3 regions of the Nocardioides sp. InS609-2 genome follow, and region 3 is predicted to be linked to each of the others. Evidence: predicted binding sites of a transcription regulator. Region 3 holds the regulator's gene; each other region holds the start of a gene.
What was found. The regulator LexA, encoded in region 3, represses DNA repair genes until DNA is damaged. The targets are predictions, from matches to a motif close to TCGAACANNTGTTCGA.
Positions count from the first base shown of each region.

Region 1: the regulator LexA is predicted to act here: its motif matches at 1,436-1,451, upstream of H4Q84_RS13220 (HNH endonuclease signature motif containing protein).
Region 2: the regulator LexA is predicted to act here: its motif matches at 2,408-2,423, upstream of H4Q84_RS04205 (DUF6504 family protein).

Region 1 is NZ_CP060034.1:2,551,280-2,555,549, reverse strand. Features, by position in the region: gene H4Q84_RS13240 (DinB family protein) at 1-249, opposite strand, end outside; gene H4Q84_RS13235 (hypothetical protein) at 254-421, opposite strand; gene H4Q84_RS13230 (dihydrofolate reductase family protein) at 422-787, shown strand; gene H4Q84_RS13225 (dihydrofolate reductase family protein) at 784-1,398, shown strand; gene H4Q84_RS13220 (HNH endonuclease signature motif containing protein) at 1,624-2,835, shown strand; gene H4Q84_RS13215 (hypothetical protein) at 2,940-3,431, opposite strand; gene H4Q84_RS13210 (hypothetical protein) at 3,524-4,270, shown strand, end outside.
Region 2 is NZ_CP060034.1:792,827-797,096, forward strand. Features, by position in the region: gene H4Q84_RS04185 (DNA polymerase III subunit alpha) at 1-313, opposite strand, end outside; gene H4Q84_RS04190 (endonuclease) at 390-1,001, opposite strand; gene H4Q84_RS04195 (hypothetical protein) at 887-1,468, opposite strand; gene H4Q84_RS04200 (SAV_6107 family HEPN domain-containing protein) at 1,496-1,951, opposite strand; gene H4Q84_RS04205 (DUF6504 family protein) at 1,951-2,328, opposite strand; gene H4Q84_RS04210 (hypothetical protein) at 2,482-2,994, opposite strand; gene H4Q84_RS04215 (YbaK/EbsC family protein) at 3,087-3,560, shown strand; gene H4Q84_RS04220 (ArsC/Spx/MgsR family protein) at 3,572-3,955, shown strand; gene H4Q84_RS04225 (SigE family RNA polymerase sigma factor) at 3,996-4,270, shown strand, end outside.
Region 3 is NZ_CP060034.1:3,457,788-3,462,057, reverse strand. Features, by position in the region: gene H4Q84_RS17940 (DsbA family protein) at 1-599, opposite strand, end outside; gene H4Q84_RS17935 (MarR family transcriptional regulator) at 686-1,120, opposite strand; gene H4Q84_RS17930 (SDR family oxidoreductase) at 1,311-2,093, opposite strand; gene lexA (transcriptional repressor LexA) at 2,207-2,938, shown strand; gene H4Q84_RS17920 (ATP-dependent DNA helicase) at 2,985-4,270, shown strand, end outside.

The sequences.
Region 1 (4,270 bases), 910 kb from region 3:
CGCCCACTCGGGCCCGAGCTCCCGGCCGAACAGGCACTTGGTGAAGAAGTAGTCCTCGACGAAGGCCATGTGCTTGAGCAGCCCGCCCAGCGTCATGATCGACGGGCCGAGCGTGGCCCGCATCGACTCCGCGTCGAGCGGGCCGCACTTCCACGCGAACCTCCCGCGGATGCGGTCGAGACTGCCGAGCAGGGTCTCGGCCTCGGTGCCGGCGGCGGGCAGGGTGATGGAGCCATCCGTGGTGGTCACGGCCTCATGCTACGAGGCGCAACCCCTCCACAAGGGGAGTCGTGGGACGCCCCGTGAGGCGAGCGAGGTCGCCGGTGACCTCGGCCAGCGCACCCTCGCGGATGTTGGCATCGAGTGCAGCGACGAAGCCGGCGGTGCCCTCGTCCAGGCCGGCCGAGAGCAGGGCAGACACGTGCTCGTCGGTCGTGACCTCGCGTCGTACGATGTCGCGACCGAGCACCTCCGAGAACGCAGCGGCCAGCTCGTCGAAGTCCCACGCGACGTCACCGCCGAGCTCGTACGTCGAGCCCTCGTGTCCGTCGGTGACCAGGACCGCGACGGCGTCATCTACATCTCCGGCAGCGGCCGGCTGGTCCGTGCGCTGCTGGCCGACGGGTTGGTCGACGAGCTGCACCTGTTCGTCTACCCGATCGCGCTCGGCGAGGGCGAGAAGTTCTGGGGAGAGGGGCAGACCGAGCTGGCACTGCTCGCGCAGGACGTCTACGACAACGGCGTCGTACACCTGTCCTACGGCCCGGCAGCGCGCGTCGACTCATGAGCAGGGTGGTCTGTGACATCAGCATCTCCACCGACGGGTACGCCGCCGGGCTGGGGCAGACACTCGAGAAGCCGTTCGGCGACGGACCGGTCGACCGCCTGCACTGCTGGATGTTCGACACTCCCGAGGAGAGTCCGCACGAGCTGGCCGCCATCACCGCCGCCGGTGCCTTCGTCATGGGGCGCAACATGTTCGGCCCGGGACGCGGCGAGTGGGACGTCGACTGGCGTGGCTGGTGGGGCCCCGAGCCGCCGTACCACGGTCCGGTCTTCGTGCTGACGCATCACCCGCGGGAGCCCGTGGAGATGGAAGGTGGGACGACGTTCAACTTCGTCACCGATGGCGTCGAGTCTGCGTTGGAGCAGGCCCGGGCAGCCGCCGGGGATGCTGACATCTCCATCACCGGTGGGGCCGCGACGGTCAACCAGTGCCTCGCGGCGGGACTGCTGGACGAGCTGCGCACCCATGTCGTGCCATTCACCCTGGGCGCCGGCGAGCGGCTCTTCGACGGCGTCCCGCCCCTGGACCTCGAGGTGGTGTCGGTCCGGCCGGTCTCGCAGGCGACGCACGTGACGTATCGCCCTCGGGGCCCGATCGGGACAGCTGGTTGAGTCCGCGCCGACCATTGAACGAACCTGGTGCTTCTTTTCGAACAGCTGTACGATGCATGGAGGTCGTGGGTGATACCCGATGCTGAGGCCCCGACCCGACGAACTCGTCTCCGTGAGGAGGGTTGTTCGTGGCCCCCTCACAGGGCGCGCTGCCATCGACATGTGAGACCCGCAGACCACCACCGGGTGGGCTGTCCAGGTCGTCGTGTCGGGGAGGTGTCGCAGGTGGATGCAATCCATCCGGTGCTGGCATGCGCCGCGGAGCTCGAGGCGTCGCTGAAGTCGGTGACCGACGTGGATCCGATGTTCATGACCACCACCGACCAGCGAGACGCGCTGCTGGCGTTGACGCGGGTCGACGCCCAGCTGGCCGCACTGCGACTCCGGCTGACCGCCGCCTCCGGCGATGTCGCGGAGGTCGAGGCGCATCGAGACGTCGCGGCCTGGCTGGCCCACCACACGCGGGTCGACGGCGGCGCGGCCCGCCGCCACCACCGACTGGCGCTCAGCCTCGAGCACTGGCACGTGCTGGCCGCCGGTCTCGCCGAGGGCGCCGTCAACCCGGCCCAGGCCGAGGTGATCGCGAAGGCACTCGACGACCTGCCCACCGACCTCGACCCGGAAGTGCTGGCGCGTGCCGAGTCCCACCTCGTCGAGCAGGCCGGCGACTACGGCCCGCGCGAGCTGCGGATCCTCGGCCGCCGCGTCCTCGAGGTCGTGGCCCCCGAGATCGGCGAGGACCACGAGCTCCGGCTCCTTCAAGCAGAAGAAGCACTCGCCCACAAGCTGACCCGCCTCATCACCCGCCGACGCGGCGACGGCACCACGGACATCCATGCCCGGGTCCCCGACGCCGTCGCCGACCGACTCACCACCTACCTGCACGCCTACACCAACCCACGCCACCACGACGGTGAGAAGACGCCGTACGACGTCCGCCTCGGCCACGCGTTCTGCGCGCTCCTCGAACACACCGACCCACACCGGCTGCCCGTCCACGGCGGTGACGCCACCACCGTCCTGGTCACCATCGACCTCCAGACGCTGCGCGACGGCGTCGGCGCCGCGCTCACCCACACCGGCACCCCCATCGCCCCCGACCACGCCCGCCGACTGGCCTGCACCGCCGGCATCATCCCCGCCATCCTCGGCACCGACGGCCACGTCCTCGACCTCGGCCGCACCGCCCGACTCTTCAGCCCCGCCCAACGCAAAGCCCTCCGGGTGCGCGACACCACCTGCCGTGCCCACGGCTGCGATATCCCAGCAGCCTGGTGCGAAGCCCACCACGCAGGCGACCCCTGGGCCCACGGCGGCACTACCGACCTCGCCGACGGGCAACTCCTGTGCAGCTTCCACCACCACAAGGCCCACGACCCAAGCTACGCACGCAGCCGACTTCCCAACGGCGACGTCAGATTCCACCGACGCAGATAGGAGATGTGTCAGGTCTCGAGCATCCCCGAGTCGACGAGGTTCGTGAACACAATGGCGAAGTCACGGCCGAGATCGCTGAGATGGAGCTGATCGGCCCGGGCCGCCTACCAAAGGTGATCGAGGGCGAGGCAGTCGCCGGGGGCGCTGTGCCAGGAGTTCAGCGCAGCGTCGGCCATGACTGCGTCCACCTCCGGTGACGAGGGACGCTGGGGCAGGCCGTACGAGGAGCGGGCGGCCTCCTCGAGCGCACGTTCCCACGGCCACAGGTCGAGATGCTGGTAGGCCGACCTGGCGACGGGCGGTCGCAACAGACCCCGGCTTGTGACCTCCCTGCGTGAGCCGACCCAGTCAGCGAGGGCAAGGCTTTGGCGGACGAACATAGCGTCGCGTGCTGCCTGCGCGGAGAGCCGGACATCGCCGGGTTCGAAATCGTCGTCGTCCTCCTCGCCCTGCTCCTGCTCCGGCCACTCGGGATACGGCCGGCCCGGTTGCCCGGGGAGCGACGCGGTCAGCTCCGCTCCTCGGAAGCTCTTCGGCGAGGGGTCGGGCATCTGCCGGATCCGCTCGTCCTGCGGCAAGGAGTTCCAGGCCGACATCAGCTGGTCGAGCCGTGCCTGGAGCTCACCGTGGTCGTACCACCGGGTCTACGATCCAGTGACCTGCGTCACAGCGCTCTCTGGAGGACCCCATGGCACGTGCCCGAGCTTCCGCTCTCGTCCTCGCGGTGGTGACCTGCCTGGTCGCCACGACGCTGCTCTGGTCGTCGGCCACCGCATCGCCTCGCGACCGGCATGACCGCGGTGACCAGCCAATGCCCGGCTACACGATCTCCAACCCGCCGCTGGCTCCGCTGACGATCGGCGGCCAGCCGACTCGGGTCTTCCAGGGCACCCATGAGCACGCGGCGTACGTCGTGGAGGCGCCGGCCGACTGGAACGGCGAGCTGGTGATGTGGGCGCACGGCTACCGCGGCACCGGCACCGTGCTGAGGGTCGACGCACCCGACTACGGGCTGCGGCAGAAGCTGCTGGCGCAGGGCTATGCGTGGGCGGCGTCGAGCTACGCCCGCAACGGGTACGACGTCCGCACCGGCGTGACGACCACCAAGGATCTGGCCGACCTGACGAAGAAGCTGCTCGACCGCCGGCCGTCGCGGGTCTACCTCACCGGTGTCTCCATGGGCGGGCACGTGATCGGCCGGTCGCTGGAGGAGTACCCCCGCTTCTATGACGGCGCGCTGCCGATGTGCGGCGTGCTCGGCGACCAGGAGCTGTTCGACTACTTCCTCGACTACAACCTGGTGGCGCAGGACCTCGCCGACGTGCCGGCGTACCCGCCCACGGCCGACTACCTCACGACCGCGGTGCCGGCCATCCAGCAGCGGCTCGGGCTGGTCGGTCTCTCGCCGGTGCAGGACACCACCAACGCCCTCGGC
Region 2 (4,270 bases), 1.9 Mb from region 3:
TGACCCGGGGCAGGGACTCCTCGTCGCGGAACGCTCCGCCGCGCACGGGAGTACGGAGTGGTCTCGACTGCGTTCGACCAGCTGAGGCGGCGACCGGCAGCACGGCGAGGTCGACCCCCAGCACCGGACGGATGCCCGCCCGGCTGCACGCCTTGGCGAACTTCACCGCGCCGTAGGTGCCGTCTCGGTCGGTCAGCGCGAGGGTGTCCATCTCCTGCTCGGCGGCCCGTTCGACCAGCGTGTGCGGGTGCGAGGCGCCGTACTGCAGGGAGTAGCCGGAGGCCACGTGGAGATGGACGAACGGGTCGGACATGAGCCTGCCTCGCGGACTGTGTCGACCCCAGCACCGTGATGGAGTGATCGAACAGGTGTTCGATAACTCCATCACTCTAACCCCCGCGACAGGGAGGTCGCAAGCCGTTCAGCTCCAGATCGCGGCCGCCCACTGGGGGTGATCGATGAACGGGTTCCGGTCGTGCTGGTAGGTGCCGAAGATGATGTCGTTGCGTCACATCTCCCCCGCGTCGGGCGGGTCCTGCTGGCTCCACTGGAGCATGAGCGAGAGCTTGCCGATGTGGGGCGCTGAACCGTTGCCTGGTCAGGTCGTCGACCTCGAGGTCGGCGAAGCCGTCGTCGCCCTCGTAGCGCACCGAGATGTAGAAGATCATCCGCGCGACACCCTTGACCGCGTCGCGCGGCTCCCAGGAGTCGCCGTCGGCGTAGTTGCCGGGCGCCTCGGCGTTCTGGGTGCCGCCCGCGTCGAAGTCGAGGTTGCCGCGCGCGCCGTTGACCGTCACGTCCTCGGGCCGTCGGTAGTGGATGTTGGTGCCCGGACCGGTCGCCGTACCGAAGTCTCCGTGCGACTTGGCCCAGACGTGCTCGCGATTCAGTCGTCGACACCTCCACCGTTGGCCGACTTGGGCATCGACTTGCCGCTGTAGAGGGTCTTGATGTTGTTGGCGTTGACGGGGTCCTGGTCGGTGGCCTTCAGGGCGTTCCAGACACTGTCGTAGGACAGCTTGGTCACGCCTGAGGAGATGATCGAGTGCAGGGCAGACTCCAGCTGCGGGCCGGTCTTGCCCAGTGCCGCTGCGTAGTAGTCGTCGTGGTCGCCCGGGTCACCCGGGTCGGTGCCCGACGCGAACGCGAAGGCGCTGGCACCGGTCAGGCCCGGGTGGGAGAAGTACGCCCCCAGCACTGTCGGCCAGCGCCAGCGCCTAGCCGGAACCGTCGCGACCGAGCCGTTCTGCGTGGCTCGCGCCTGGGCAACGCTCAGCGGTGCCGCAGCGGTGAGGGCCGTGGCCGACCTCGGCGCCGGCACGGCCTGCGCCGACTGCGTGAGGGGTACGACGGCAGCCAGGGCCGCCAGCATCGTGACGAGAAGGGTGGCGATCGCGGGCGCGGTGCGCGCGCGGTGCGTCCCGAGAGGTTGGTGCACAGCTGGCCGGGGCTCCCCGATGAAGCCCATGACCGGTGGGCAGAGACTAGCGCCCGATCAGGCGACTCCGGCGCGTCCGCCGGTGACGACCAGCCGCTTCTCGAGCGGCGCGTGCGGCACCAGGCCGAGCGCCGACTCGATGATGCCGAGGAACCGGTCGGCGTCACGGACCAGGTCGTCGGCCTCGCGCTCGGTGACCGCGCGGGTGGAGCCGGCCTCGGCGGCCGCGCGCTTGCTCGCGCCGGCGGCGAAGAAGGTCGCCCACTCGGCCAGCTCGGGGGCGACGTCGGCCAGCAGCACCCAGGCGTTCTTCTGCCTCCGTCGCCCGGGCGACGGATGGGCGCGGGCCGCGAGCAGCGCGGCCGTGGCCCGCAGTGCTGCCACGTGGGCGCAGGCGTAGCGAGTCGGCACGTCGGCCGCGGTGATCGACTCCTGCAGCGACTCGGCCGAGCGGGCGAGGTAGGAGTGAGTGGTGGCTGGGAGCAGGTAGGGGTTCACGTCGCTCGCCGACATCAGTCGACACAGCCGACGAGTGACCAGCGGCCGTCGGACCAGTCGAAGGAGAGGTCGAAGACGCCGCCGCCGTCGGAGGTGGCACTGCCCCGGCCGGCATGCACGCGCCACAGCTCGCGCTCGATGAGCAGGTCGTCGGCACCTCGGTCGATGACCGTGTCGCCAGCGTCGATGCCGGGCCCGTCGTCGGTGCCGACCACGGCGCGCACCCCCGCTGACTGCCACCAGGGCGCGGTCTCCACCCAGTGCGCCACCACCGAGCGGACCTTCCACAACCGGCCGCGCCACAGGAACTGCTCGGGCCCCTCCTCGGCCGTGTCGGGCTCTCCACCGATGCGTCCCCTGCGGACCTCAACGGGGTCGTCGTACCGCCTCATCTGGCTCTCCTGTCAGCGTGGTCGACCCCGGCCAACCCCGGTGACGGTGGGGGTCGAGGTCACCGCCACCGAGGCTGCATCGAACAGTTGTTCGAACAACGCCAAGGTACACCGGCCCACCGACAGTCCGTCAATGGTCTGGCAGCGAGTGCTTCAGAACGAGCGGAAATACCGGTTCGTGTCCTTGTGCCAGAGCAGGAAGAGCAGCAGCAGGCACAGCAGGATCGCGACGATCGAGAGCACCGCGAAGAGCGCCGGCAGACCGAGCCGCACGACCACGGTGGCCGCGAGGATGCCGAACACGGCGGTGGCCGCCAGCGACAGCCGGGCCCACTCGTGGCCCTCGACGAAGAAGGCGATGAGCACCAGCACCAGCAGCGCGAAGACGGCGAAGAACACGATCGCGAGCGGCACGAACGATGGCGCGATGGGGCTGCCCTTGACCGCCTGTACCCCGCCCTCGAGGAGCAGCTTGCGGGCGGCGATGTTGCCCTCGGCCCAGGTGCGGATGACCTCGTCCTGACGCAGCCAGACCAGCAGGGCGGCGAGCCCGGTGACGACGACCAGCGCGAGCAGCACCCGGACGGCGTTGGTCACCGACATCGGCCGCGCAGACGCGGGCGCGCCGGTCGGCTCGCCGGCTGGCTGGTTGGGCGCGGTGGTCATGCATTCCCCCGAATGATCGACAAGGTGGAGCAGGCAGCGATGCCCGGCAGGTTGCAGGAACCAGTGTCGGAACCAGTGACTAGGGTCGCAGCATGGCTAGCGAACACTCCTCCATCACCTCTTTCCGGGCCGAGCATGCACGTCGCGGCGGTGCCGGCGACGTGGTCATTCTCCCTGACAGCGTCCACACCGCCGCACTCGCGGCCCAGGCACTCGGTTGCGAGGTCGGCGCCATCGCCAACAGCCTGCTCTTCGACGCGGGTGGCGCCCCGGTCCTGATCCTCACGTCCGGCGCCCACCGCGTCGACACCCACAAGGTCGCGCCCGCGATCGGCGCCCCGCCACTCAAGCGCGCGAGCGCCGATTTCGTGCGCGCCCACACGGGCCAGGTCATCGGCGGGGTCTCCCCCATCGCCCATCCCGCAGCGGTGCCGACGTGGATCGACTCCTGGCTGCGCCGGTACGACGTCGTGTGGGCCGCCGCCGGCCACCCGGCTGCGGTCTTCTCGACCACGTTCACCGAGCTCGTCTCGATGACCGGCGCGACCGAAATCGACGTCGAGTGAAGGATCAGCCCATGGAGATCTGGCTCAACCCCGCATGCAGCAAGTGCCGCACCGCCGTGGCCGCGCTCGACGAGGCCGGGGTCGAGCACACCGTGCGCCGTTACCTCGACGACGTGCCGACCGTCGACGAGCTCGCCGACGTCGTGGCCCGCCTCGATGTCGAGCCCTGGCACATCGCCCGCGACAAGGAGGCCCGTGACGCGGGCATCGACCTGCCCCGCGAGCCGGCCCACCGCGACGCCTGGCTCGTGGCGCTGGCCGCGCACCCAATCGCCATCCAGCGGCCGATCATCACTGCGGCCGACGGCACGACCGTCGTCGCCCGTGATGCCGAGACGCTCGCGCAGATCATTTCTCACGAGGCGGGGCAACCCGGAGGCCCGGCCACGGCGTAGGAGGGGTGACACCCACCGGTCGACAAGGAGCACACCCTCGATGCGTCGAGACCAACGCGAAGCGGACTTCACGGAGTTCTACCTCGCCCGGCGCGCGGCCCTGCGCCGGACGGCGTACCTCATCGTCCGCGACTGGCACACCGCCGAGGACCTCGTCCAGCAGGCGATGGTCAAGGTGTACGCCGCGTGGCCGCGGGTGCGCTCGCTCTCGGCCGACGCGTTCGCCCGCAAGGTCGTCGTCAACGAGTGCCTCAGCCACCTGCGCAGGCGCCGCGACGTACCCGTCCAAGACCTGCCCGACCGGGCGCTCGTGCC
Region 3 (4,270 bases):
TGCTCCGAGCCGGTGGCCTCGTCGGTGGCGCGCTTCAGCCGGTCGGCATCCAGAACTCCGGAAATCAGCCGGCCGTTCACCCGGAAACTGGGCACGGCAGTGACCCCCACCGTCTCGACCGCGTGCCGCTGGTGAACGAGCTGGCGATCGCGCCGCTCCTGGCTGACAAGGGCCTGCTCCACCTGCGACCGGTCGAGCCCGGAGGACGCGGCGACGCCGATGACTACATCGTCCTCGCCGATGTTGCGGTCCTGCTGGAAGAAGGCGCGGAACATCGCGGTCGAGTACTCGCGCGCCAGTCCCTGCTCCTGTGCCAGCTGCAGCACGGCGAACGCCTTCGCGGTCCGGGGTTGCGGAGACATCGTCGGCAACGCGATGTCCACCCCGATCCGCCGGGCCATCGGATAGACCGAGCGGCGCCAGATGCGAGGCAGATAGTCGTCCTCCGCCCTCAGTGTGGGTACCGGGTCCGGTCGCAGCTCGAACGGGCGGATCTCGATCTCCACATCGCGATCCCGCTCGAGTTGCGCCACAGCGTCCTCGACCAGGAAGCAGAACGGGCAGACGTAGTCCACGAACACTTCAACTTTCGTGCTCATGACCATGGGCTCCTCTCGCTGGATCTTTCTCTGCATGTACACACATGCACCTAGGCATGCTTTGGGATTGCCGCAATGACTCTCGTTCAGGGAGTGATCAGGGATTCGACCTCGCGGAGGGCGTGGCCGAGTAGGCGCACGTCCAGCTGCGGAAAGTGCACGGCAGCCTTGCTCAGGAGCTCGTGCAACCGGTCCTCGTAGGGACCCCGCACCTCGCGGAACAGTGTCTCGCCTTGATCGGTGATGACTGCGTAAACGCCGCGTCCGTCATCCTCGCAGACATCGCGCCGTGCCAACCCCTTCGCCTCCAGCCGGCTCACCAGGCGCGTCGTGGAACTCTGGTTCAGGCCGACCCGCTGCGCGAGGTCGTTGACCCGGAGCTCCCTATCTCGGGCTTGACTCAGAAAGGTCAGGGCGCGGAACTCCGTCAGCCCGATCCGATGGGTGTCCGCAAGCCACTTGTCCAGGCTGGCGTCGACCGCAGACGCGAATGCGGCCACCTTGGACCACGCGACGCTCACGTCACGCCCACAAGAAGTTCTTGAATCGATCTGCCTGCATGTGCATGCAAATAATGTACCACAGGTCGATGCCCTGCCAAATGCGCGTCAAGCGAGCCCCAGGGCCGGGTCGACGGCACTGTCACCAAGGTCGACGAGGCCCAGGAGCTCGACGTGCTCGAGTCCCGGCCAACCCTGGTGAACTGAACGCTCAGCGGCGCTTGGCGATCGCCCGGCGACCGAGCGCGGCGAACAGTCCGAGACCGTGGGCCGCCACGCCGGGCGCAAGGGTGCTGGCACGGACGAGACCGCCGCGCCAGGCAGGCACCGCGAGTACGACGCGGCGCGAGCCGACCAGCCCGACGGCGGCACGCGCCACGTCGTCGACGGTGAGGATCGTGCTGGAGTGCACGAGCTGGGAGCCGATGCCGTCCGGGTTCTGAGCGTTGAGCATCGCCGTCTGCACCCCGTCGGGGCAGAGCGCGTGCACGCGCACGCCGCGTGGGGTCTCGGCGTCGCACGACATGGTCAGTGAGACGACAGCGGCCTTCGTGGCGGCGTACACGCTGTAGCCGGGGACGGGTCCGAGGCCGGCGATCGAGGCGGTGTTGACGATGTCGCCTCCACCCGGTCCGAACGCCTCGAGGGCGGTGCGAGTGCCCCACATGCAGCCGAGGACGTTGACCTCGACGAGGCGGCGTACCTGCTCCTCGATCAGCTCGGAGAGCCGGCCGTCGTCGCCGACGCCGGCGTTGTTGAACCACGCGGTGAGTACGCCGTGGCGCGAGGCTGCCGCGGCGACGACCCGGTGCGACTCGGGATCGCGGACGTCCTGCGCGATGCCCTCGGCGGCCCCGATCTCGGCCGCGGTGGCCGTCGCGGCCGCTCCGTCGAGGTCGGCCACGACCACGTGATGACCGCGACGAACCATCTGTTCGGCGATCGCCCGGCCGATCCCGCGACCGGCTCCGGTGACCACACAGCTCGTCTCCATGCCGGGAGTGTGGCACGACACGCCGTTCGAACACTTGTTTGAAGTCATGCCGTGATCGGTCTACGGTGAGGCAACCGGCGAGACGATCCACAGCGTGACATCCAGGAGGACCCATGGCCAAGACAAGCGGCACCGGCAAGAAGGTGCTCGAGATGCCCGACGGGCCCCCCGACGCCACCGGTCTGACCCCCCGCCAGCAGCGCGTGCTGGCCACGATCAAGGACGCCATCGAGATGCGCGGCTACCCGCCGAGCATGCGCGAGATCGGCGAGGCGGTCGGGCTCACCAGTTCGAGCAGCGTCGCCCACCAGCTCAAGACGCTCGAGGAGAAGGGCTTCCTCAAGCGCGACCCCAACCGGCCGAGGGCCCTAGAGGTGTTCCTGCCCGAGGTGATGGCCGCGCGTCGGTCGCTCGGCAACTCGGCCGAGGAGAGCTCGATCGACGAGTCCGACATTGGCGACGCGATGCCGCCGGCCACCTACGTCCCGATGGTCGGGCGCATCGCCGCCGGTGGTCCGATTCTCGCCGACGAGCGCATCGAGGAGGTCTTCCCGCTGCCTCGCTCGCTGGTCGGCGAGGGCACGCTCTTCATGCTCGAGGTCGCCGGTGACTCGATGATCGACGCGGCCATCTGCAACGGCGACTTCGTCGTCATCCGCCAGGAGCAGACCGCCGAGAACGGCGACATCGTGGCCGCGCTGATCGAGGGCGAAGCCACCGTCAAGACGTTCCAGCGCAAGGACGGCCACGTCTGGCTGCTCCCCCACAACGACGCCTACGACCCCATCGACGGGTCCAACGCCAGCATCCTCGGCATCGTCACGGCGGTCCTGCGCCGCATGTGACCGCGGTGGGTCGGTCACTGTCGGCGCCTGCACATAAGGTGCCCGGGTGACCGATCAGGACGACATCCCCAGCAACCCGCACAGCCGGGTGCACGAGGTGCTGTCCGAAGCGGTCACTGCCCTCGGGGGCGAGCAGCGCGACGGCCAGGTGCAGATGGCCGACGCCGTCGCCGACGCGATGGAGGGCGGCGAGCACCTCCTCGTCCAGGCCGGCACCGGCACCGGCAAGTCGCTCGGCTACCTCGTGCCGAGCCTGCTGCACGGCAAGCGGGTCGTGATCGCCACCGCGACGCTCGCCCTCCAGCACCAGCTGGTCGAGCGCGACCTCCCCCGCCTGGTCGAGGCGGTCGGCGGCACCATCGACACGTCGTACGCCGTGTTGAAGGGTCGCTCCAACTACGCCTGCCTCCACCGCATCCGCGAAGGCGTGCCCGACGACCAGGGCGTGCTCGTCGACCTGCCCACCGGGTCGCTCGGCGGCGAGGTCATCAAGCTGCGCGAGTGGGCCGAGAAGCAGAGCTTGGACGGCGGTAGCGGCGAGCGCGACAACGCCCCCCGGCACACCGACCGGGTCTGGCGGCAGGTCAGCGTCAACCACCGCGAGTGCCTCGGCGCCACCAAGTGCCCGTTCGCCCAGGAGTGCTTCGCCGAGCGCGCCAAGGAGAAGGCCCAGCGCTCGCACCTGATCGTCACCAACCACTCGCTGCTCGCGATCGACGCGATCGAGGGGGTGCCGATGATCCCCGACTACGACGCGGTGGTGATCGACGAGGCCCACGAGCTCACCGGACGGGTCACCCAGGCGGCGACCGACGAGCTTGCCGCCAACGACGTCGAGCGAGCTGCGCGTCGCGCCCAGCGGCACATCGACGGCGAGCAGGCCGACGACCTGTCCGACGCCGGCGAGGCGCTCGCCGACGCACTGTCCCGCACCGAGCCGGGTCGCATCGACACGATGGGCGAGCAGCTCTCCGACGCGCTGGTGCTGGTGCGCGACGCCGCCCGCGCGTTGGTCTCGGCCTTCCCGAAGGAGTCGGCGGGCGACGGTGACTCCGACGCCGGCCGTACCCAGGCAAAGGGCTTCGTGCAGGAGGTGTTCGTCAACGCAGAGCGGATGGCCAAGCATGCCGAGGCCGACGTGCTCTGGCTCAACGAGGCCCGCGACCGCATCCCGGCCCGGCTCCACGTGGCTCCCCTCCAGGTGTGGGGGCCGATGCGCGACAAGCTGCTGACCGACACGACCGTCGTGTTCACCTCGGCCACCCTGATGCTCGGCGGCGACTTCAACGCGGTCGCCACTTCGCTCGGGCTCAAGCCTTCCGAGCGGGTGCT